Regions from separate parts of the Scandinavium sp. M-37 genome, predicted to be linked through region 1. Evidence: predicted binding sites of a transcription regulator. Region 1 holds the regulator's gene; each other region holds the start of a gene.
The links. The regulator CRP, encoded in region 1, controls carbon source genes, mostly activating them, when cyclic AMP is high. The targets are predictions, from matches to a motif close to ATGTGANNNNNNTCACAT.
Positions count from the first base shown of each region.

Region 1 (5,869 bases):
AATCCGCTGGCCTGCGCGGTGGCTGGGGCGGCGTTTGACATTATTAACACGCCAGAAGTGCTGGACGGCGTAAATGCAAAGCGCGAGTGTTTTGTGAAGCATCTGCAACAGATCGACGCCGAGCTGGATGTTTTCAGCGATGTACGCGGCATGGGCTTGCTGATTGGCGCTGAGCTGAAGCCGCAGTACAAAGGTCGCGCACGCGATTTCCTGCACGCTGCCGCGCATGAAGGTGTGATGGTGCTTAACGCCGGGCCGGACGTGATGCGCTTTGCGCCGTCGCTGGTGGTGGAAGAGACGGACATTGACGAAGGGATGGCGCGTTTTGCCGCTGCGGTGAAGAAGGTAGTGAAAAGCTAAGCGCGCTTCTTCAACCAAATCCCATGATGCGGGCGCTGACGCCATGCCACTGAAGAGATGGTGTGCATGGTGTTCAGATGCCCCAGAATACGCTGTAGATGCTGTTCCATAGTGCTGAGCGGCCCATGCGCCAGCGTCTCCGCCGACTCCATGATATTCGCATCCCCGCTGCCTCCCGCCTCGTCATACTCTAGCCGCTGCTGGCAGCGCTGCAAGGCAATTTCGCAGGACTGCAAATAACGCTGGGCCAAATCTTCGGTCAGCATGTTGTGCTCGCGCGCCAGCGTGGTCATGGCATTGATATGCTCGACGATAAACTGGCTGTGCGTTACCCACAGCTTCATATCCGCCAGATAATGCGAGTTAAAGCCCGGTTCCTGCATCGCCTGATTCAGCGAGTTGAACAGCGCGTTGTGCGCCTGATTCACGCGCATCCGCTGATATGCCAGGGTGGGTGCCTGCGGGTCGTTACTGAGGATCAGCCGCAGGGCATCCTGGTCGGCCTCCAGCGCCTGCTGGGCATTTTTACGCAGTAGCCCGCTTTGCCACTGCGGCCACAGCCAGACCATTCCGCCGAAGGCTATCAGACAGCCAATCACCGTGTCGACAAAACGAGCCAGAATGAAATGTTCGCCGTTGAGCGTCAGCAGCTGAATGGTGTATACCGCGGTGACCGTAAAGCCCACGGTGGCCCAGCCGTAGCTCTTGCGAATGATCAGATAGCTCGCCAGGGTAATCAATAACATCGACGCCAGGGTGTAGCCTTCCGGTACGTGGAAGTGCAGGGTGCCTGCGGCAATCACCAGCCCGGCCAGCGTGCCCGCGGCCCGGTGGAAAATTCGCACGCGCGTTGCGCCGTAGCCGTTTTGCGTCACCAGCAGGACGGTCATCAGGATCCAGTACGGCTTCGGCAGATTCAGCGCCGCCCCCATCAGGCTGGCGATGCTCAGCATCACGCTGATTCGCGCCGCGTTTCGCAGCGCCGGAGATTTAAACGACAGGTAGCTTTTCAGCGCGGCGAAAACCGGCAGACGGCGTTCGTTATCGGCCATCAGATTGCGCGGGTACAGCGGGCGCTGCATCCGCAAGACGCGGGCGATACGGCTGAAATGCCAGGCGCAGAACTGGCCGACGGGATTATCCGGGTGCTGATGGGCGATTTTTTCCAGAGCGCCAATCTGTTTATCCATGTTAAAGCGCTGCGGAAAACGGTGATAAAGAATGTCATCGGCCATCACCCGCAGCCGGGCGGCGATGGTTTGTGCATTCCAGCGGATCACCGCTTCAGCGTGGCTGCGTTCCACCAGTTTTTGCACTTCCGCTGGCTGATGCAGGCTGACTGAAATATGTTCTTGCAGGTCGAGGCCCATCTGGAAGGCGCGCAGCAGGCGCTTGTATTCGTGATTCTGGTTGGCTGCGAGCATATGCATTTGCTGGTAACACTGGGTAATCAGGTCGACTGCCTTCTGCTGACGGTTGAGTAGCGGTGGCAGCGCTTTTTCAGGATCGGTGTGCTGAGTCAGGAGGCTGTATTTGGCTTCACAATAATCCGCTAGCTGGCGATAGAGCAGGCTCAGGGATTCGCGCAGCGGCTGTTCGCGCCACATCCAGAACCAGAACCAGTTAAACAGGCCGTACCACAGAGTGCCGAGAGCGTAAATCAGCAGCGGCTGCCACACCGGCATATTGCCTGCGAGGCTGAGGGTGAAGATCGAGGCAATCAGCGAGGCGGGCAGCAGGCGCGCGTGCAGAGAACTGATTTCGGCGGTAACGCCGAGTAGCATCGCCAGCCCGCTCAGAATAATGGGCAGCGGCACGTCACGCGCCAGCAGCAGCTGTACCGCGAGGCTACAGCCCGCAAACAGCGAGCCGCCAATAATCAGGCGCTTGAAGAAACGTTTGTGGGGCGTGTCCAGCCCGGCAATGTTGCAGCAGGCGGGAACCAATGAAAACAGCAGACCGTACTTGAGATAACCCAGAGCCAGACCGATAGCCACGGGTAAACAGAGCACCAGCGTTTGTCGCAGTGCGTAGTTAATTTCCGGGTGATAAATCAGCCTGCGCCACATGAGGGGAGAGACAAAAACGGCGTACTGCCCCAGGGCAATACGCCGTTAATCTGGCTTAGCGGGTACCGTAAACCACGATAGTTTTACCGTGGGCGGAGATCAGATTCTGATCTTCCAGCATTTTCAGAATACGGCCCACGGTTTCACGTGAGCAGCCAACGATCTGACCGATTTCCTGACGGGTGATTTTAATTTGCATACCGTCCGGGTGGGTCATAGCATCAGGCTGTTTTGCCAGGTTCAGCAGCGTCTGCGCGATACGACCGGTTACGTCGAGGAACGCCAGGTTGCCCACTTTTTCAGAGGTGACCTGCAGGCGACGCGCCATCTGGGAGGAGAGGCGCATCAGAATATCCGGGTTCACCTGGATAAGCTGACGGAATTTTTTGTAGGAGATTTCGGCCACTTCACAAGCGGTTTTCGCCCGAACCCAGGCACTACGCTCCTGACCTTCTTCGAACAGGCCAAGCTCACCGATAAAGTCGCCCTGGTTAAGGTAAGAGAGGATCATCTCTTTACCTTCTTCATCCTTGATGAGTACTGCAACGGAGCCTTTCACGATGTAGTACAGCGTTTCTGCTTTTTCACCCTGGTGAATCAGCGTGCTCTTCGATGGGTACTTATGAATGTGGCAATGAGACAAGAACCATTCAAGGGTAGGGTCTGTTTGCGGTTTGCCAAGCACCATGCGCGGTTATCCTCTGTTATAAGCTGTCTCCAGTGGCAGATAAGACACTGCCGCTGGCTTTGCAATCGTATCCTTCCCTGTGCCTGGGAAGTCGGCTGTCGGATTTTACTGCAGCCTGTAGTGTGATGTCCTCTGCATACATGCAGTACTTCAATGTATTACTGTAGCATCCCGACTGTTTTAGCATAGCTTTTGCCGCGTGTCTCCTGGTGTCTCGCTTCAGCATGACGCACGTCGCCTTCCGTTGCGAGAATTGTTATGTGCGCGTAATCTGTCAGGAAAATTGCAACTCTGGAGTTAACAATTATGCAAGCGCGTGTGAAATGGGTTGAGGGTTTAACCTTCCTGGGCGAGTCTGCTTCTGGCCACCAAATCCTGATGGACGGTAACTCTGGTGACAAAGCGCCAAGCCCGATGGAAATGGTGCTGATGGCCGCGGGAGGATGCAGCGCGATTGACGTGGTATCGATTCTGCAAAAGGGGCGTCATGACGTGACCGATTGCGAGGTGAAGTTGACCTCTGAGCGTCGTGAAGAAGCTCCGCGTTTGTTTACCCACATTAATTTGCACTTCATCGTGACCGGGAAAGAGCTGAAAGAAGCCGCGGTGTCGCGTGCGGTGGATTTGTCCGCTGAGAAATACTGCTCGGTGGCGCTGATGCTGGAGAAAGCGGCGAAAATTACCCATTCGTTTGAAGTGGTCGAAGGGTAAGCCGCCTGCCCGGTGGCGCTGCGCTGACCGGGCCTACTGTTTTTCGGATGACATCAACCTATCTTTTTGCCTTCCATCAACCGCTCGACCAGCGGCGACATAATCAGCTCCATAGCCAGCCCCATCTTCCCGCCCGGCACCACTAATGTATTCATGTGAGAAATGAATGAACCCTGTAGCATCGCCAGCAGCCAGGGGAAATCAATATCGCCCAGATTCTGGAAATGGATGACCACAAAGCTTTCATCGAGCGAGGGGATCCCTTTCGCCGCGAACGGGTTGGAGGTGTCCACGGTGGGTACGCGCTGGAAGTTAATGTGGGTACGTGAGAACTGCGGGGTGATGAAGTTGATATAGTCTTCCATCGAACGCACCACTGAATCCATGACTGCTTCCCGGGAATGTCCGCGTTCGCTGGTGTCACGCGTCAGCTTTTGGATCCATTCGAGGTTCACAATCGGCACCACGCCGACCAGCAAATCGACGTGTTTTGCCACGTCGTGCTGCGGGGTTACAACCCCGCCGTGCAGGCCTTCATAAAACAGCACATCGGAGGGTTCAGGCAGCGGTTGCCACGGCGTAAACGTCCCAGGCACCTGATTCCACGGCACCGCCTCGTCGTAGGTATGCAGGTATTTACGCGACTGCCCGCTGCCGTCCAGGCCATAGGTCAAAAACGTCTGTTCGAGTAGGCCGAAATCGTTGGCGTCCGGGCCAAAATAACTGATGTGTCGACCCATATCGCGCGCTTTGCGGATGGCCATGTCCATTTCTGGGCGGGTGTAACGGTGGAAACTGTCGCCTTCCACTTCCGCAGCGGTCAGATTGAGTTGGGCAAAGATTTTACGGAAGGCGAGGCTGGTGGTGGTGGTTCCCGCGCCGCTGGAGCCGGTCACGGCGATCACCGGATGTTTGGCAGACATAACTACTCCCTGAAGCAGTAATATTTTTGAGTATAGTCAGCCGTGGAATTGGGTACGGGGCATTAGGTTCACCGTCTCGTGCAGTTCGGACCACACCAGGACGACGTCCCCGCTTTTCAATTGTTGTTTTACGTCGGCGACCTTGTCTTCTAGCGAACGTTCATGTTCACCATAATCGGTACCTTCGCGCAACACAAAGCTTTCAATCAGATTTTCGAGCGTTTCGGGAGCCAGGTTTTCCCAGGGAATAATCATTGTATTGCTCCTAACCATTGTGTCAGCCAGGCCGGGATGCGTTTTTCGAGCCACATTTCCGGATGGCGCAGCGTACCGCCGACAAAACCGACGTGGCCGCCATGCTCGGTCAGCTGATACTGAATGTTTGCCGGAAGCTCTTCCTGAGCGGGAATCGAGTGATGATCCATAAAGGGGTCATCTTTAGCATGAATGATCAGCGTCGGTTTGGTTATCTGACTCAGCACCGACATCGCGCTACACTGGCGGTAGTAATCTATCGCATCGGCAAATCCGTGGATTTTCGAGGTGATCAAATCGTCGAACTCACGAATGCGGCGCACGCTTTTCAGGCGCTTCAAATCAACGGGTAAGGTCCCCGGATAGGCTTTCAGCTTGCGCGAGGCGTTGGCTTTCAGCAGGTTCAGGAGATAGCGCTGATAAACGCGCGAGAAGCCTTTATCCATATGGTAGCTGCAGGCTTCGAGCATGAACGGTGCAGAGACGATAACCGCCGCGTCGAGCGGGGTGCTGTCGCCCTCTTTGGCTAGCAGGCAGCCGAGCATATTACCCCCGAGCGAATAGCCCACCGCGGCGGTCGGTACGTTGCCAAATTCCCGGCGCAGCCAGGAAAGGAACCAGGTGCCGTCTTCGGTTTCACCCGAATGGTAGATACGCTGATTGCGGTTCGGTTCCCCACTGCAACCGCGAAAATGCATCACGACTCCGAGCCAACCGCGCTGCTGTGCCGCGTGGATAAGACCGTGGGCGTATGGGCTGTACAGGCTGCCTTCCAGACCGTGGAACACCACCAGACGGGGCTTATGCCGTGCCTGGTTGGGATCTTCACTCCACGCCAGATCGACAAAGTCCCCGTCCGGAAG
Region 1 is NZ_JBIGIN010000016.1:55,168-61,036, forward strand. It holds gene ACG0Z5_RS13200 (aspartate aminotransferase family protein) at 1-360, shown strand, start outside; gene ACG0Z5_RS13205 (YccS/YhfK family putative transporter) at 357-2,429, opposite strand; gene crp (cAMP-activated global transcriptional regulator CRP) at 2,485-3,117, opposite strand; gene ACG0Z5_RS13215 (OsmC family protein) at 3,424-3,828, shown strand; gene ACG0Z5_RS13220 (phosphoribulokinase) at 3,882-4,751, opposite strand; gene ACG0Z5_RS13225 (YheU family protein) at 4,788-5,006, opposite strand; gene ACG0Z5_RS13230 (hydrolase) at 5,003-5,869, opposite strand, start outside.

Region 2 (5,869 bases), on a different contig from region 1:
CGGCATATACCGCTTTGCTGAGCATCGCCGTTGGCAGGTATTTCGCGTAGTGCTCAACGAAATCGGTCGGGCCTTTTTGCGCCGCAACCATGCGGCCGAAGATTTCCGCCGCTTTACCGCTGTCCAGCCCCGCCTGCAGTTTGGCGCGAGCATCGGCTTCGTCTTTCGCCAGACGGCCGGAAATGAGCATTTCCACGCACAGCGCCATGGTCACGTCGAACAGACGCGGGTTACGGTATTCACCGGTCAGGAACTGCACCGCTTCGCGGACTTCAACCGCGTTCCCGGCGCTGGACGCCAGCACCTGGTTCATGTCGGTCAGCAGGGCGGTGGTCCGCACGCCTGCGCCGTTAGACACGCCAACGATGGCTTCGGCCAGTGCCGCAGAGAGTTCATAGGTCGGCATAAATGCGCCGCTGCCCACTTTCACGTCCATGACCAGCGCGTCCAGCCCTTCGGCCAGTTTCTTCGCCAGAATCGAGGCGGTGATCAGCGGAATAGAATCGACGGTGGCAGTGATGTCGCGCGTGGCGTAAAAACGTTTGTCCGCTGGCGCGAGGGAACTGGTCTGCCCAATGATCGCCACGCCAACGTCTTTAATAATTTCGCGGAAACGGTTGTCGTCCGGGAAGATATCGAACCCCGGGATCGCTTCCAGTTTGTCGAGGGTCCCGCCGGTATGCCCCAGGCCACGCCCGGAGATCATTGGCACGTAGCCGCCGCAGGCCGCCACCATTGGGCCCAGCATCAGCGAGGTCACATCACCCACGCCGCCGGTGGAGTGCTTATCGACAATCGGGCCATTCAGATTAAGGCTTTTCCAGTCGAGCACCGTGCCTGAATCCCGCATCGCCATGGTCAGCGAGACACGCTCCGGCATAGACATATCGTGGAAGAAAATGGTCATCGCCAGGGCGGCAATCTGCCCTTCCGACACGGTGTTATCACGAATACCATTGATGAAGAAACGGATCTCTTCGTCACTCAGCGCGTGACCATCGCGTTTTTTACGAATAATTTCTTGTGCGAGAAACACGGTAACCCCCATGAGGAATCGGGTGAAAGGTGGCGGGTGGCGCGATGCTTACCCGCCCTACGATCCAGTAGGCCGGATAAGCAACGCGTCATCCGGCAATTGTTGACTTAGTAGCTGCTGGCGCTCTTGCCATCGCCATGTCCCAGAGCTTTCAGCAGGCTCGCGAGCAGGCTGGATGCACCGAAACGGTAATGACGCGCGTCGGCCCAATCGGCACCAAACAGATCATCGGCAATCGCCAGGAATTGCTGCGCGTCTTCCGCAGTACGCACGCCGCCCGCAGGCTTAAAGCCGACGGTTTTTTCAACGCCCATATCACGGATAACTTCCATCATGATGCGTGCGCTTTCCGGGGTGGCGTTCACTGGCACTTTACCGGTAGAGGTTTTGATGAAATCGGCCCCGGCTTTGATAGAGATTTCAGACGCTTTACGAATCAGCGCTTCTTCTTTCAGTTCGCCGGTTTCGATGATCACTTTCAGCAGCACGTTCGCAGCGGCGCAGGCATCTTTACAGGCTTTCACCAGATCAAAACCGACCTGCTCGTTACCGGCGATCAGCGCGCGGTACGGGAAGACTACGTCCACTTCATCTGCACCGTAAGCGATAGCCGCCCGGGTTTCCGCCAGCGCGATATCGATGTCATCGTTGCCGTGCGGGAAGTTGGTAACGGTTGCGATACGCACATCCGGCGTGCCCTGTGCATTCAGGGTTTTACGCGCGATAGGGATGAAGCGTGGATAAATACAGATTGCCGCGGTATTGCCCACCGGGGTTTTCGCCTGATGGCACAGAGCGATCACTTTCGCATCGGTGTCATCATCGTTCAGGGTGGTCAGGTCCATCAGTTTTAACGCGCGCAGGCTGCTTGCAGTTAAATCGGTCATGTTATCTCCGGTGTTTAATTTTACCTTGCGGGTCTGTGACTATTTTAACACCGACCCACGGTTACACTTCGATCCTCATCACAGTTAATGAAACGCATGTGCAAATTTGCATAACTGTAATGAGAGCTTTATCACTCTTTAAAGCGCCAGTGTGGGAGGTTGGATCAAAAGTCCCGCTGGCGCTTTTCTCTACACTGTCCTCATCGTCAACGCGTCTGAGGAACTTCTATGTCTGACTCTTTTGAGCAACGTTGCCAGAATATTGTGACAAGTAAAACGCTAAGCCCCGAGCAAAAACGTCACTTCCTGGCCCTTGAAGCAGAAAACGCTTTACCCTATCCCGACCTGCCAGCAGATGCCCAGGCGGCGCTGAATGACGGCGTTATCTGCGACATGTTTGAAGGCCATGCGCCGTTCAAACCGCGTTACGTGCTGCCGGACTACGCCCGCTTCCTCGCCAACGGATCGCAATGGCTTGAGCTTGAAGGGGCGAAAGACCTGGATGAGGCGCTGTCGTTACTCACTATTCTCTATCATCACGTGCCTTCGGTGACCTCGATGCCGGTTTACCTTGGGCACCTGGATACGATCCTTTCACCTCATGTTAAAATTCTAACACAAGAAGAAATCGATATCCGCATAAAACGTTTCTGGCGCTATCTCGACCGCACCCTGCCGGATGCGTTTACCCATGTCAATATTGGCCCGGAAGACACACCGGTTACGCGCGCCATTTTACGGGCTGATGCCGAGTTAAAGCAGGTTGCGCCGAACCTGACCTTTATCTACGACCCGGAAATTACCCCGGATGATTTACTGCTTGAGGTGAGCAAAAACATCTGCGAATGCAGTAAACCGCACATCGCCAACGGCCCTGTGAATGATAAAATTTTCACAAAAGGACAGTATGGGGTGGTCAGTTGTTACAACTCACTGCCGCTGGCGGGCGGCGGCAGCACCCTTGTTCGCCTCAATCTGAAAGAAATCGCGCTGCGCAGTGCATCGACGGATGACTTCTTTGCCCATGTCCTGCCGCACTATTGCCAGCAGCAGATCAGCATCATCGATGCCCGCTGCGCGTTCCTCTATGAACAATCGCACTTCTTTGAGAATAGCTTCCTGGTGGCCGAAGGGTTGATTGACCCGCAGCGATTTACGCCGATGTTTGGCATGTACGGCCTTGCCGAGGCCGTGAATGTGCTGTGTGAAAAAGTGGGCAGCCCGGCACGCTATGGCCAGCATGATGAAGCCAATGAGCTTGGCTGGCGCATCAGCGCGCAGTTAGCAGCGTTTGTGGAAAATACGCCAGTGAAGTATGGCTGGAACCAGCGCGCACTGTTGCATGCGCAGTCGGGTATCAGCTCTGATAGCGGCACCTCGCCGGGGGCGCGCATTCCATATGGCAGCGAGCCGGATCCGGTCAACCACCTGCTGACCGTCGCCCCGCATCATGCCTTTTACCCGGCCGGGATCAGCGACATTCTGACCCTGGACGAAACCATCAAACGCAATCCGCAGGCGGTCATGCAGCTGTGCCTGGGCGCGTTTAACGCTGGAATGCGTGAGTTTTCGGCCAACGTCAGCGGTAACGATTTAGTTCGTGTCACCGGCTATATGGTGCGCTTGTCCGAGCTGGAAAAATTCCGCGCGGAAGGTTCGCGCACCAATACCACATGGCTGGGCGAAGAAGCCGCACGCAACACCCGTATTCTGGAACGACAGCCGAGAGTCATCAGCCATGAGCAGCAGATGCGCTTTAGTCAGTAATATCATTCCGTTCTCCTGCGTCGACGGCCCCGGCAGCCGTCTGACGCTGTTTTTACAGGGCTGCAATCTACGCTGTAAAAGCTGCCACAATCCGTGGACCATCGGACGCTGTAACGACTGCGGTGAATGCGTTGCGCCCTGCCCGCACGGCGCGCTTTCGCTACAGAACGGCCACGTCGTTTGGCAGGAAGCGGATTGCCAGCAGTGCGACACCTGCCTGAAACAGTGCCCTCAGCAGGCCACGCCGATGGCGCGGACGCTCACGGTCGATGAGGTGCTAAAGCAGGTGACGCGCGCCGCGCCGTTTATCGAAGGCATTACCGTCAGCGGCGGGGAAGCTACCACCCAGTTGCCGTTTATCGTTGAATTGTTCAGTCAGCTTAACGCTACGCCTGCCCTGAAGCATTTGACCTGTCTGGTCGACAGTAACGGCGAGCTGGGTATAAACGGCTGGGAGAGGTTACGGCCCGTCTGTGATGGGGTGATGGTGGATTTGAAAGCGTGGGATGAGGATGTGCATCTGGCGCTCACCGGACGAAGCAACGCGCGAATAAAAGCGAGTATTCGCTGGCTGGCGGAACAACGAATGCTGGCGGAGTTACGCCTGCTGGTTATTCCAGGGCAAACGGATTATCTGCAGGCCATTGAGCCGCTGAGTGAATTTATTCGTTCGTTAGAGGAGGTGCCGCTGAGGCTGAACGCCTTTCATGCGCACGGCGTATACGGGGAAGCGAAGACCTGGCGCAGCGCCGGTGCGCAGGACGTTGAGCCACTGGCACAGGCGCTGAATGACCGGGGAATAACAGAGATTATTCTCCCGGTGCTTTATTTGTAGATTAGAGTGCGAGGAATACCCCGGCAATGGTGGCGCTCATCAGGTTCGAGAGCGTCCCGGCCGCCACGGCTTTCAGGCCCAACTGGGCGATATCCTGGCGACGGCTTGGTGCCAGGCTGCCCAGACCGCCAATCAGGATCGCAATCGACGACAGGTTGGCAAAACCGCACAGGGCAAACGAGATAATGGCTTTGGTGTGGTCAGAAATCACTTGTAAGCCAGCCGCCGCTACCACTGCATCGTCCTTCAAATATTCACCGAAGTTCATGTAGGCCACGAACTCATTGATGATCAGCTTCTGACCGATGAATGACCCGGCGACCGTCGCTTCACTCCACGGCACACCAATCACCCACGCCAGCGGGGAGAACACCCAGCCGAGGATCAGCTGCATCGACAGCTGCGGATAGTCAAACCAGCCACCAATCCCGGAGAGAATGCCGTTCAGCAGTGCAATCAGCGCCACGAAGGCCAGCAACATTGCCCCGACGTTCAGCGCCAGCTGCATCCCGGACGCCGCACCCGATGCGGCAGCATCCAGCACGTTAGACGGACGGTCGGCATCCGGCATCTGAGCTTCCAGCTCCGGTGAATCATTCGGGGTTTCGGTTTCCGGCAGCATAATTTTCGCGAACAGCAGACCACCCGGTGCGGCCATGAAGGACGCGGCAATCAGGTATTCCAGCGGAACGCCCATCTGCGCATAACCCGCCAGTACAGAACCGGCCACCGACGCCAGGCCACCACACATCACCGCAAACAACTCAGAGCGGGTCATAGTCGCAATGTAAGGACGCACCACCAGCGGAGCTTCGGTTTGACCGACGAAAATATTCGCGGTGGCCGACAGTGATTCGGTACGAGAGGTTTTCAGCAAGGCACGCAGACCGCCGCCCAGAATACGGATCACGAACTGCATGATGCCGAGGTAATAGAGCACCGCAATCAGCGAGGAGAAGAAGACGATGACCGGCAGCACGCGCAGGGCAAAGATAAAGCCACCGCCGCCAAAGAGTTCGAACATTTTATCGGAAACCAGGCCACCGAACAGAAAGCCGATCCCTTCGTTGCCATAGGCGATAACGTTTGCGACGCCCTCGGACATCGCCAGCAGCACTTTGCGGCCAGCAGGAACATAAAGGATCAGCGCCCCAATGGCGACCTGAATCATCCATGCGCCGAGAACGGTACGCAGGTTGATGGCACGACGGTTACTGGAAAGCAGCACGGCGATGGCAATCAGTACCACCATGCCGATCAGTCCCATGAGGATTTGCATACAGATTCCCTGTGTAATGAAAGTCAAAAGGTGAAAGTGGGATAAATCCCATTCAAGCGGGCCGA
Region 2 is NZ_JBIGIN010000002.1:73,843-79,711, reverse strand. It holds gene deoA (thymidine phosphorylase) at 1-1,036, opposite strand, end outside; gene deoC (deoxyribose-phosphate aldolase) at 1,144-1,923, opposite strand; gene ACG0Z5_RS02330 (YjjI family glycine radical enzyme) at 2,152-3,690, shown strand; gene ACG0Z5_RS02325 (YjjW family glycine radical enzyme activase) at 3,662-4,525, shown strand; gene ACG0Z5_RS02320 (NupC/NupG family nucleoside CNT transporter) at 4,527-5,804, opposite strand.
Region 2: a site for CRP is predicted at 2,043-2,060, ahead of deoC (deoxyribose-phosphate aldolase). Genes of this name have one in related genera too.

Region 3 (5,869 bases), on a different contig from region 1:
GAGTCGTACCAGCATTCACCGTCGTCGGTCACCAGCGCGGGCACTTTACCGAGCGGGTTGTACTTCGCCACGCCGTTTTCAGCGTTGTAGGGCATCTCGTTGATAAACTCGAACGTTATCCCCTTTTCCAGCAGGATAACCGAAATTTTACGCACAAACGGGCTGGTATAACTGCCGATCAGTTTCATCGCCTGCTCCCTTAATACTCCGCAAAAATATCAGTATGGCGCAGGCGCATTAAAAATTCAGGTTAATGATCGAGATACAGATAGTGCATCCAGCTGGTCATGCGCAGCAGCACTTTGCGCATCACCGCCACGTGGCTGAAATGGTCGGAATAGACCGCCACCTGCGCAAAAATGCCGTCCGGGAGGGCCTCCACTTGGGCATTCGACTCCAGTTCGATAAGGGCTAATACGCCATCGCTACCGGGCGTGACCGTTAACGATTGCAGCGTACCCTGTGCCTGATATGAGCCGCCGGGAACGACGGGAATGACACTGGTCAGTTTCCCGACGAAAACCTGCCCCGGCAGCGCATTGAACACCACTTCGGCCTGATCGCCCGCTTCAAGGCGTAACAGCGAATTTTGCCGGAACTGGGCGATAATTTGCCGTTTTTGTTCAGGGATAAACACCATCACCGGGCGCAGCGGCAGCGCAGCCGCGTAGGTGCCAGGACGAATCAATACCTGGGTGGCATAGCCATCGCTGGGGGCTCGCACAATGGTCTGATCGAGGTTATAGCGGGCTTCCGTCAGCTGCGCCCGCAGGCTCACGATCTGCGATTGCTCGCCGTTAATCACGCTGTCGAGCTGGCTTTTTATCTGCGACTGCTCGGCAACCGATGATTTCACCAACGCATCCTGGGCGAGATAATTTTGCCGGGCGTTGTCGATATCACTTTCTGAGAACGGATTCACTCTCGCCCTGCTGCCTTGCAGGTAACGCTGATAGTCCTTGTACAGGCGGTCGCGTTCAGCGCCGACACGTTGGGTATTGGCGATGGCCTCGTTCAGTTCCCCCTTCATGGCATCGGCATTATGAATAGCCGTCACCAGATCGGCCTCCAGGCGGCTGACCCGGGCCTGATAGCGGGTCGGATCGAGTTTAAACAGCACGTCGCCTTTTTTAATCAGCTTATTTTGTTGATCCGTCACTTCGCTGACGATACCCGTTACCTGAGGGGTAATGGGAATAGAGATCACCGCTTTTTGTGCCTGGGCAGTATAAGGGTGGTTGTAATTCATTAATAAAATAAGCCCGCTAACGATAAACACGCCACCTAATGCAGCGGTCGGCACCGTCCATTTATTTACCGGGATTTTGAAGATCTTAAATATCGCCCAGGCCAGCGCGACATAGGTCAGAATAATGAGCAAATCCATGATGGTTACTCCGCTGGCGAGCGTGATGTTTCCGCGAGTTTTTGCTCAAGCTCCGTGACCCGGCGCTGCAACTGAGCGAAAGATTCCTGTTCTGCCTGCTGCATTCCCCAGCCGCGCTCCGGGCGATAGAGAGTGGCCCAGATCCATAAAAACGGCCAGATAACGTGAAGGGTAAACAAACTCACCCAACCCGCGACGTGGATAGCATCGGCATGAGGGTGATTACGGGATTTGGCGATAAGATAAGGAATATCATGCAAAATAATGATCCCGTAAAAAATCACCAAAAAAACGAAAATAAGCACACCCAACGCAAAATAATTAAGAAACATAGCCGCCTCGAAATTACGACACGCCCATCGGCACGCGCCCCATTGCGAAGCGCCTGAGTGATAACTGAAAAAATAATCGTTAGTCGGTCATATTGCTATAACACAGAATCACTAAACTCGCCGTCCGTTGCCCTGGAATTATCTCAGCGTGATGACGCACCGAAATGCAGAACATGCGGACGATCACAGTTGCCCGCGTGCAGATGAAAATACTTTGTGATGTTAATCACATATCAGCAACAAACAGCCGCCAACAAAATGTGATTAACATCACACTAACAACCCTTTGCGGGTGATTTTTCAGCCACCGCACTTTTTTCATACGGTCATTTTGTGACAGTGATCACGTCAATTACGCCTCATCACCCTATATTAGCGTGACTCAGATCACACAATCTGGGGCTCGCTGGACAGTTGAACGATTCAGTGCCAGATTTCGCATCATCAACAGGGTCCGGCTACCTCTGCCGCTACTTAACAACAAACCAAACCTCGGGCTTTTAGCCTGCGCGACAGCAAACATAAGAAGGGGTGTTTTTATGTCATCCGATATCAAGATCAAAGTGCAAAGCTTTGGTCGATTCCTCAGCAATATGGTGATGCCAAACATCGGCGCGTTTATCGCGTGGGGTATCATTACCGCGTTATTTATTCCAACAGGGTGGTTGCCAAACGAAACGCTGGCGAAGCTTGTCGGCCCAATGATTACTTACCTGCTGCCACTGCTGATCGGTTATACCGGTGGTCGTCTGGTTGGCGGTGACCGCGGCGGCGTGGTCGGTGCGATTACCACCATGGGCGTTATCGTCGGTGCGGATATGCCGATGTTCCTCGGCGCGATGATTGCCGGTCCCCTGGGTGGCTGGGCGATTAAGCGTTTTGACGCCTGGGTAGACGGTAAGATCAAATCCGGTTTTGAAATGCTGGTGAACAACTTCTCTGCGGGCATCATTGGTATGATCCTCGCGGTACTGGCGTTCCTCGGCATTGGCCCTGCGGTTGAAGTGCTGTCCAAAGTGCTGGCTGCTGGCGTTAACTTCATGGTTGTGCACGACATGCTGCCGCTGGCGTCTATCTTTGTTGAACCGGCGAAAATCCTGTTCCTCAACAACGCCATCAACCACGGTATCTTCTCACCGCTGGGTATTCAGCAGTCCCATGAACTGGGCAAATCCATCTTCTTCCTGATTGAAGCTAACCCAGGTCCGGGTATGGGTGTTCTGCTGGCATACATGTTCTTTGGTCGCGGTAGCGCCAAACAGTCTGCGGGCGGGGCGGCTATCATCCACTTCCTCGGCGGTATTCACGAAATTTATTTCCCGTACGTGCTGATGAACCCACGTCTGATCCTGGCCGTTATCCTCGGCGGTATGACCGGCGTGTTCACCCTGACTATCCTCAACGGCGGCCTGGTGTCTCCGGCCTCTCCAGGCTCTATCCTGGCGATTCTGGCGATGACGCCGAAAGGCGCTTACTTCGCTAACATTGCGGCGATTGTGGCGGCAACGGCAGTCTCCTTCGTGGTCTCCGCCGTCCTGCTGAAAACCAGCAAAGTGAAAGAAGAAGACGATATTGAAGCGGCAACCCGTCGTATGAACGACATGAAAGCCGAATCCAAAGGTGCTGCCAATCCGCTGACCGCGGGTGACGTGACCAACGACCTGAGCCACGTGCGTAAAATCATCGTCGCCTGTGACGCCGGTATGGGTTCCAGCGCCATGGGTGCAGGCGTGCTGCGTAAGAAAGTGGCGGATGCGGGTCTGAGCCATATCTCTGTGACCAACAGCGCGATCAACAACCTGCCGCCGGATGTCGACCTGGTGATCACTCACCGCGACCTGACCGAGCGTGCGATGCGCCAGGTACCACAGGCTCAGCACATTTCGCTGACCAACTTCCTCGACAGCGGCCTGTACACCAGCCTGACCGAGCGTCTGGTTGCCGCACAGCGTCACGAAGATAACGAAGTGAAAGTGCGCGACAGCCTGAAAGACAGCTTCGACGCTGACGACAGCAACCTGTTCAAACTCAGCGCAGAAAACATTTTCCTCGGCTGTAAAGCGTTCAGCAAAGAAGAAGCCATCCGCTTCGCCGGTCAGGAACTGGTGAAAGGCGGCTACGTTGAACCTGAGTATGTGGAAGCGATGCTGGAACGTGAAAGACTGACCCCGACCTACCTGGGCGAATCTATCGCGGTACCGCACGGCACCATCGAAGCGAAAGACCGTGTGCTGAAAACCGGCGTGGTATTCTGTCAGTACCCTGACGGCGTGCGCTTCGGCGAAGAACCGGACGACATTGCCCGTCTGGTGATTGGTATCGCAGCGCGCAATAACGAACACATCCACGTTATCACGAGCCTGACCAACGCGCTGGACGATGAGTCTGTCATCGAGCGCCTGGCGACCACCAACAGCGTGGGCGAAGTTCTGGCACTGATTTCGGGTAACAAAGTCGCCTAACGGCAACGCCCCTCTCCTGTAACAGGGAGAGGGTTCCGGTGAGGGGAAATTCGCCGTCCCTCACCCGAGCCCTCTCGGGTAAAAACATTGATGAAGGTTGAGACTATGAAAGCATTACATTTTGGCGCAGGTAATATCGGACGTGGCTTTATCGGCAAACTGTTGGCTGACGCGGGTATCACCTTAACGTTTGCCGATGTGAATCAGGTGGTTCTGGATGCCCTGAATGCCCGTCATAGCTATCAGGTGCATGTGGTTGGCGAGAACGAGCAGGTAGAAACCGTCTCCGGCGTGAACGCGGTTAGCAGCATCGGCGATGACGTGGTGGAATTGATTGCCGAGGTTGATCTGGTGACCACCGCCGTTGGCCCGGTCGTGCTGGAGAGAATCGCCCCGGCAATTGCTAAAGGCCTGGCAAAACGTAAAGCGGCGGGCAACACCACCCCGCTGAACATTATCGCCTGTGAAAACATGGTGCGTGGCACTACGCAGCTGAAAGGCCACGTTGACGCCGCGCTGGCTGACGACGATAAGGCCTGGGTTGCCGAGCACGTGGGCTTCGTCGATTCCGCCGTGGACCGTATCGTCCCGCCGTCTGAATCCGCCACCAACGACCCGCTGGAAGTGACCGTTGAAACCTTCAGCGAGTGGATCGTCGATAAGACCCAGTTCAAAGGCACGCTGCCGACTATTCCAGGAATGGAATTAACTGATAACCTGATGGCATTTGTGGAACGCAAGCTCTTCACCCTGAACACCGGGCATGCTATAACCGCGTACCTCGGTAAGCTGGCAGGTCATCAGACCATTCGTGATGCGATCCTTGATGAGAAGATCCGTGCGGTGGTGAAAGGCGCAATGGAAGAGAGCGGTGCGGTGCTGATTAAGCGTTACGGGTTTGATGCCGATAAACACGCTGCCTATATCCAGAAAATCCTTGGTCGCTTCGAGAACCCGTATCTGAAAGATGACGTGGAACGCGTAGGCCGTCAGCCGCTGCGTAAACTGAGCGCGGGCGATCGCCTGATTAAACCGCTGCTCGGCACTCTGGAGTACGATCTGCCGCACGCCAGTCTGGTGAAAGGCATTGCCGCGGCGATGCACTATCGCAGCGAGCAGGACCCGCAGGCGCAGGAACTGGCGCAGCTTATCGAGTTGAAAGGCCCGCAGTCAGCCCTGGCCGAGATCTCCGGTCTGGATGCCAACAGCGAGGTGGTCGCCCAGGCCGTTGCGGCCTATAACACGACCGCATGATGCAGGACCCGGTGCTGCTCTTGCAGCAGCACCTCAACACAAGATTGTCAGATATGCAGGCCATAATGGAACAAACGCAAGCCTTTGAAAACCGTGTGCTTGAGCGTCTGAATGCTGGCAAAACCGTACGAAGCTTTCTGATTGCCGCCGTCGATCTGCTGACCGAGGCGGTAAACATGCTGGTGCTTCAGGTGTTCCGCAAAGACGATTACGCGGTCAAATACGCAGTGGAGCCGTTGCTGGACGGCGAAGGCCCGCTGGGCGATCTGTCGGTACGCCTGAAGCTCATTTACGGGCTTGGGGTGATAAGCCGTGCGGAATACGAAGACGCCGAGCTTCTCATGGCGCTGCGCGAAGAGCTGAATCACGACGGCAATGAGTACGCGTTCACCGACGATGAAATCCTCGGCCCGTTCGGCGAGCTGCATTGTGTT
Region 3 is NZ_JBIGIN010000006.1:69,303-75,171, reverse strand. It holds gene ACG0Z5_RS06720 (glutathione S-transferase) at 1-188, opposite strand, end outside; gene ACG0Z5_RS06715 (HlyD family secretion protein) at 251-1,387, opposite strand; gene ACG0Z5_RS06710 (DUF3302 domain-containing protein) at 1,393-1,719, opposite strand; gene ACG0Z5_RS06705 (PTS mannitol transporter subunit IICBA) at 2,259-4,181, shown strand; gene mtlD (mannitol-1-phosphate 5-dehydrogenase) at 4,272-5,435, shown strand; gene mtlR (mannitol operon repressor MtlR) at 5,435-5,869, shown strand, end outside.
Region 3: a site for CRP is predicted at 1,978-1,995, ahead of ACG0Z5_RS06705 (PTS mannitol transporter subunit IICBA). Genes of this name have one in related genera too.

Region 4 (5,869 bases), on a different contig from region 1:
ACGGGTCATCAGGTATTCAAAGGCGCGGGCGTGCTGGAAGGCGAATTTGAGGCGGCGGGCGATAAGGCTTTTGGCTATTCCAGGTGGCCCGAGCAGAAACACGCTTTCGCCACTCAGCGCGGCCAGAAGGCACAGACGGATGGCATGACTGCGCTCAAAAAGGCCCTTTTCAAGGGCCTCGCTGAGTCGGGAAATTCTTTCTGCTAATAAGTGTGATTGCGCCATAATAGAGTGGTGTCCTTCCGCTATTTATCCAGCTATCAAGCGATTATAGCCGTTTGCTGGGGATGGGTAATAGTGCGAGTAAGCGCCGACAATTTTTGAGCAAGGTTAACGTGTTGTCATTTGGGAGTACGATTTTTCGATTAATCGTGCATACTGTGCGCCTTTTGTGAGCCACGGATTCAGGTACACATTTGTCTTATTAAACGAAAGACGAGTCTATGAGCACTGATAATAAGCAATCATTGCCGGCAATCACCCTTGCGGCAATCGGCGTGGTATACGGTGACATTGGTACCAGCCCCCTGTATACGTTGAGAGAGTGTCTCTCGGGCCAGTTTGGATTTGGCGTGGAACGGGATGCCGTTTTCGGCTTTTTATCCCTGATCTTCTGGCTGCTGATATTGACCGTTTCCCTGAAGTACATCACCTTCGTGATGCGTGCGGATAATGCTGGAGAGGGTGGGATCCTGACGCTGATGTCACTTGCGGGGCGTAACACGTCGGCGAGAATGACCTCGGTACTGGTTATTCTCGGGTTGATTGGCGGCAGCTTCTTCTATGGTGAGGTGGTCATTACCCCCGCCATCTCGGTGATGTCGGCCATTGAAGGGCTTGAAATCATCGCTCCTCAGCTTGACAGCTGGATAGTGCCTATCTCTATCGGGGTTCTTACCCTGCTGTTTATGATTCAGAAACACGGTACCGCGCTGGTGGGGAAACTGTTCGCCCCTATTATGTTTATTTGGTTCCTGTTACTGGCCGTTCTTGGCGCGCGCAGCATCATCGATAACCCGGAAGTGCTTCATGCGCTGAACCCATACTGGGCGGTGCATTTCTTCCTTGAATACAAAACCGTCTCGTTCGTGGCGCTCGGCGCGGTGGTGCTGTCCATCACCGGGGTGGAAGCGCTGTATGCCGATATGGGGCATTTCGGCAAACTGCCGATTCGTATTGCCTGGTTTACAGTGGTATTGCCTTCGCTGGTTCTGAACTATTTCGGCCAGGGGGCGCTGCTGCTCAAGCATCCTGAAGCCATCAAAAACCCGTTCTTCCTGCTGGCACCTGAATGGGCGCTGATCCCCATGCTGATTATCGCCACGTTGGCCACCGTTATCGCTTCTCAGGCGGTTATCTCGGGCGTCTTCTCTCTGACGCGTCAGGCGGTGCGCTTGGGTTATCTGTCGCCGATGCGCATCATCCACACCTCCGAAATGGAATCCGGCCAGATTTACATCCCGTTCATTAACTGGCTGCTGTATGTGTCTGTGGTGTTGGTGATTGTCAGCTTCCAGCACTCGAGCAATCTGGCGGCGGCATACGGTATCGCGGTTACCGGGACCATGGTTCTGACCACGATCCTGGCGACGACTGTGGCGCGCAATAACTGGCACTGGAACAAATACTTTGTGTTCCTGATTCTGGTCGCGTTCCTGTGCATTGATGTGCCGCTGTTCTCAGCGAACCTCGATAAGTTGCTTTCCGGCGGTTGGCTGCCGCTGACGCTGGGCCTGGTGATGTTCATGATTATGACCACCTGGAAAAGCGAGCGTTTCCGCCTGCTGCGTCGTATGCACGAGCACGGTAATTCTCTCGAAGCGATGATTGCGTCCCTGGAGAAATCGCCGCCGGTTCGCGTACCGGGCACCGCGGTATATATGTCCCGCGCCCTGAACGTGATCCCATTTGCGATGTTGCACAACCTCAAGCACAACAAAGTGCTGCATGAGCGAGTGATCCTGCTGACGCTGAGAACCGAAGATGCGCCTTACGTCCATAACGTGCGCCGGGTGCAGATTGAGCAGCTGTCACCGTCGTTCTGGCGCGTGGTGGCGAGTTACGGCTGGCGTGAAACACCGAACGTGGAAGAAGTCTTCCACCGCTGTGGCCTTGAAGGCCTGAGCTGCCGGATGATGGAAACCTCGTTCTTTATGTCTCATGAGTCGTTGATTATTGGAAACGACAGACCGTGGTATTTGCGTCTGCGCGGTAAGCTGTACCTGCTGCTGCAACGCAACGCCCTGCGTGCGCCTGACCAGTTTGAGATCCCGCCGAACCGGGTTATCGAACTCGGAACCCAGGTCGAGATTTAAGTTTTCCCTAAAATGCCCGGTCTTCGCTGCCGGGCATTTCTTGTTTACCTCCCGCTAAATTTCACTTAGCGAAACGTTTCGATGCCGATCACACTTCTGCAACCTGATGGTGGTTTTCTGTACGCCGTTAAGATTAAACTCATTACCAGCGAAACGTTTCGCTAGTGGAGCAGAACGATGAAGAAAGGTACGGTACTTAACGCTGATATTTCCTCGGTCATTTCCCGTCTTGGGCATACCGATACGCTGGTGGTGTGTGACGCAGGCTTACCTGTCCCGCACAGTACGCAACGCATTGATATGGCTTTAACCCAGGGCGTGCCTACATTTATGCAGGTGCTGGACGTAGTCACCACGGAAATGCAGGTTGAGACGGCAATTCTCGCCGCGGAAATTAAAACCCATAATCCGCAGCTCCACGAAACGTTGCTCCGCCATCTGGAGCAACTGCAGCAGCACCAGGGAAACACCATTGAAATTCGTTACACCACACATGAGCAGTTCAAACAACAAACCGCAGACAGTCAGGCGGTGATTCGCAGCGGAGAGTGTTCCCCGTATGCGAATATCATTCTCTGTGCTGGCGTCACGTTCTGAGGCCGCCATGGACGCATTATTGCAACTCAAAGGGATCGATAAATCGTTCCCGGGCGTTAAAGCCCTTTCTGGCGCATCGCTGAATGTCTACGCCGGGCGCGTGATGGCGCTGGTGGGCGAAAACGGCGCCGGTAAATCGACGATGATGAAAGTGCTGACCGGGATCTACAGCAAAGATGCCGGGTCGCTGCAATGGCTCGGCCAGGAAACGACCTTTACCGGGCCGAAATCGTCACAGGAAGCCGGGATCGGCATCATTCATCAGGAACTGAACCTGATCCCGCAGCTGACCATCGCCGAGAACATCTTCTTAGGCCGCGAGTTCGTTAACCGCTTCGGCAAAATCGACTGGAAAACCATGTACGCCGAGGCAGATAAACTGCTGGCGAAACTCAACCTACGCTTCAAAAGCGACCGGTTGGTGGGTGAACTGTCAATTGGCGATCAGCAGATGGTGGAAATCGCCAAGGTGCTGAGCTTTGAGTCGAAGGTCATCATCATGGATGAACCGACGGACGCGCTAACCGACACCGAAACCGAATCACTCTTTCGCGTGATTCGCGAGCTCAAATCCCAGGGGCGCGGCATCGTCTACATTTCCCATCGCATGAAAGAGATCTTCGAGATTTGCGATGACGTAACCGTGTTCCGCGATGGGCAGTTTATCGCCGAACGTGAAGTGGCGACCCTAACCGAAGATACGCTGATTGAAATGATGGTTGGGCGTAAGCTTGAGGATCAATATCCGCATCTTGATAAAGCCACCGGTGACGTGCGTCTGAAGGTCGATAATCTGTGTGGCCCGGGTGTGGAAAACGTCAGCTTTATTCTGCGCAAAGGGGAAATCCTCGGTGTGGCGGGACTGATGGGCGCCGGGCGTACCGAACTGATGAAAGTGTTGTACGGCGCGCTGCCGCGAACCAGTGGCTACGTTACGCTTGATGGCCATGAAGTGGTGACCAAATCCCCGCAGGACGGCCTGGCGAACGGTATCGTTTATATTTCCGAAGACCGTAAACGTGACGGCCTGGTGCTGGGTATGTCGGTCAAAGAGAATATGTCCCTGACTGCGCTGCGCTATTTCAGCCGCACGGGCGGTGGGCTGAAGCATAAAGATGAGCAGCAGGCGGTGAGCGATTTTATCCGCCTGTTCAACGTCAAAACGCCGTCGATGGAACAGGCGATTGGCCTGCTCTCCGGCGGCAATCAGCAAAAAGTGGCTATCGCCCGCGGGCTGATGACGCGTCCAAAAGTACTGATCCTCGATGAACCCACCCGTGGCGTCGACGTCGGGGCGAAAAAAGAGATCTATCAGCTGATTAACCAGTTTAAAGCCGATGGCCTGAGCATCATTCTCGTCTCTTCGGAGATGCCGGAAGTGTTAGGCATGAGCGATCGCATCATGGTGATGCACGAAGGGCATCTCGGCGGTGAATTCACACGCGAGCAGGCCACCCAGGAAGTATTGATGGCTGCCGCTGTGGGCAAGCTTAATCGTGTGATTCAGGAGTAAGAAAGATGACTACCCAGGCTGTTGCTGGTCGCCGCTACTTCACCAAAGCGTGGCTGTTAGAGCAAAAATCGCTGATTGCCCTGCTGGTGCTGATCGCGGTCGTCTCGACCATGAGTCCGAACTTTTTTACCGTTAATAACCTGTTCAACATTCTGCAACAGACGTCGGTCAACGCCATCATGGCGGTGGGGATGACGTTGGTTATCCTGACGTCCGGTATCGACCTGTCGGTCGGTTCTTTGCTGGCGCTGACTGGTGCCGTGGCGGCCTCGATTGTTGGCATTGAAGTGAATGCGCTGGTGGCGGTTGCGGCGGCGCTGGCATTAGGGGCTGCGATTGGCGCGGTCACTGGGGTTATTGTCGCCAAAGGTCGGGTGCAGGCGTTTATCGCCACCCTGGTCATGATGCTGCTGCTGCGCGGGGTGACCATGGTGTATACCAATGGCAGCCCGGTGAATACCGGCTTTACTGATAACGCCGATGTGTTTGGCTGGTTCGGGATTGGTCGTCCGCTGGGCATTCCGACCCCGGTATGGATCATGGCGATTGTGTTTATCGCCGCGTGGTACATGCTGCATCACACCCGCCTGGGCCGCTATATCTATGCGCTGGGTGGCAACGAAGCGGCTACCCGCTTGTCCGGGATCAGCGTCAATAAGGTTAAAATTATCGTCTATTCGCTGTGCGGCCTGTTGGCTTCACTGGCGGGGATTATCGAAGTCGCGCGCCTCTCTTCCGCCCAGCCGACGGCCGGGACGGGCTATGAGCTGGACGCGATTGCGGCAGTGGTTCTGGGCGGCACTAGCCTTGCGGGCGGTAAAGGTCGCATTGTTGGGACGCTGATCGGCGCATTGATTCTCGGTTTCCTTAATAATGGTTTGAATTTGTTAGGTGTTTCCTCCTATTACCAGATGATCGTTAAAGCGGTGGTGATTTTGCTGGCGGTGCTGGTAGACAACAAAAAGCAGTAATAACTGACATAACAGGACATCTCAGATATGAACATGAAAAAACTGGCTACCCTGGTTTCTGCTGTGGCACTGAGCGCCACCGTAAGTGCTAATGCGATGGCGAAAGACACCATTGCGCTGGTTATCTCCACCCTGAACAACCCGTTCTTTGTTTCCCTGAAAGACGGTGCGCAGAAAGAGGCGGATAAACTGGGTTACAACCTGGTGGTGCTGGATTCTCAGAACAACCCGGCAAAAGAGCTGGCGAACGTGCAGGACCTGACGGTACGTGGCACCAAAATTCTGCTGATCAACCCAACCGATTCCGATGCCGTGGGTAATGCCGTGAAGATGGCAAACCAGGCCAAGATCCCGGTCATCACCCTCGACCGTCAGGCGTCTAAAGGTGAGGTGGTCAGCCATATCGCTTCTGATAACGTGCTGGGCGGCAAAATCGCGGGTGACTACATCGCGAAGAAAGCCGGTGAAGGCGC
Region 4 is NZ_JBIGIN010000019.1:5,078-10,946, reverse strand. It holds gene ravA (ATPase RavA) at 1-225, opposite strand, end outside; gene kup (low affinity potassium transporter Kup) at 444-2,315, shown strand; gene rbsD (D-ribose pyranase) at 2,493-2,912, shown strand; gene rbsA (ribose ABC transporter ATP-binding protein RbsA) at 2,920-4,425, shown strand; gene rbsC (ribose ABC transporter permease) at 4,431-5,396, shown strand; gene rbsB (ribose ABC transporter substrate-binding protein RbsB) at 5,424-5,869, shown strand, end outside.
Region 4: a site for CRP is predicted at 2,392-2,409, ahead of rbsD (D-ribose pyranase). Genes of this name have one in related genera too.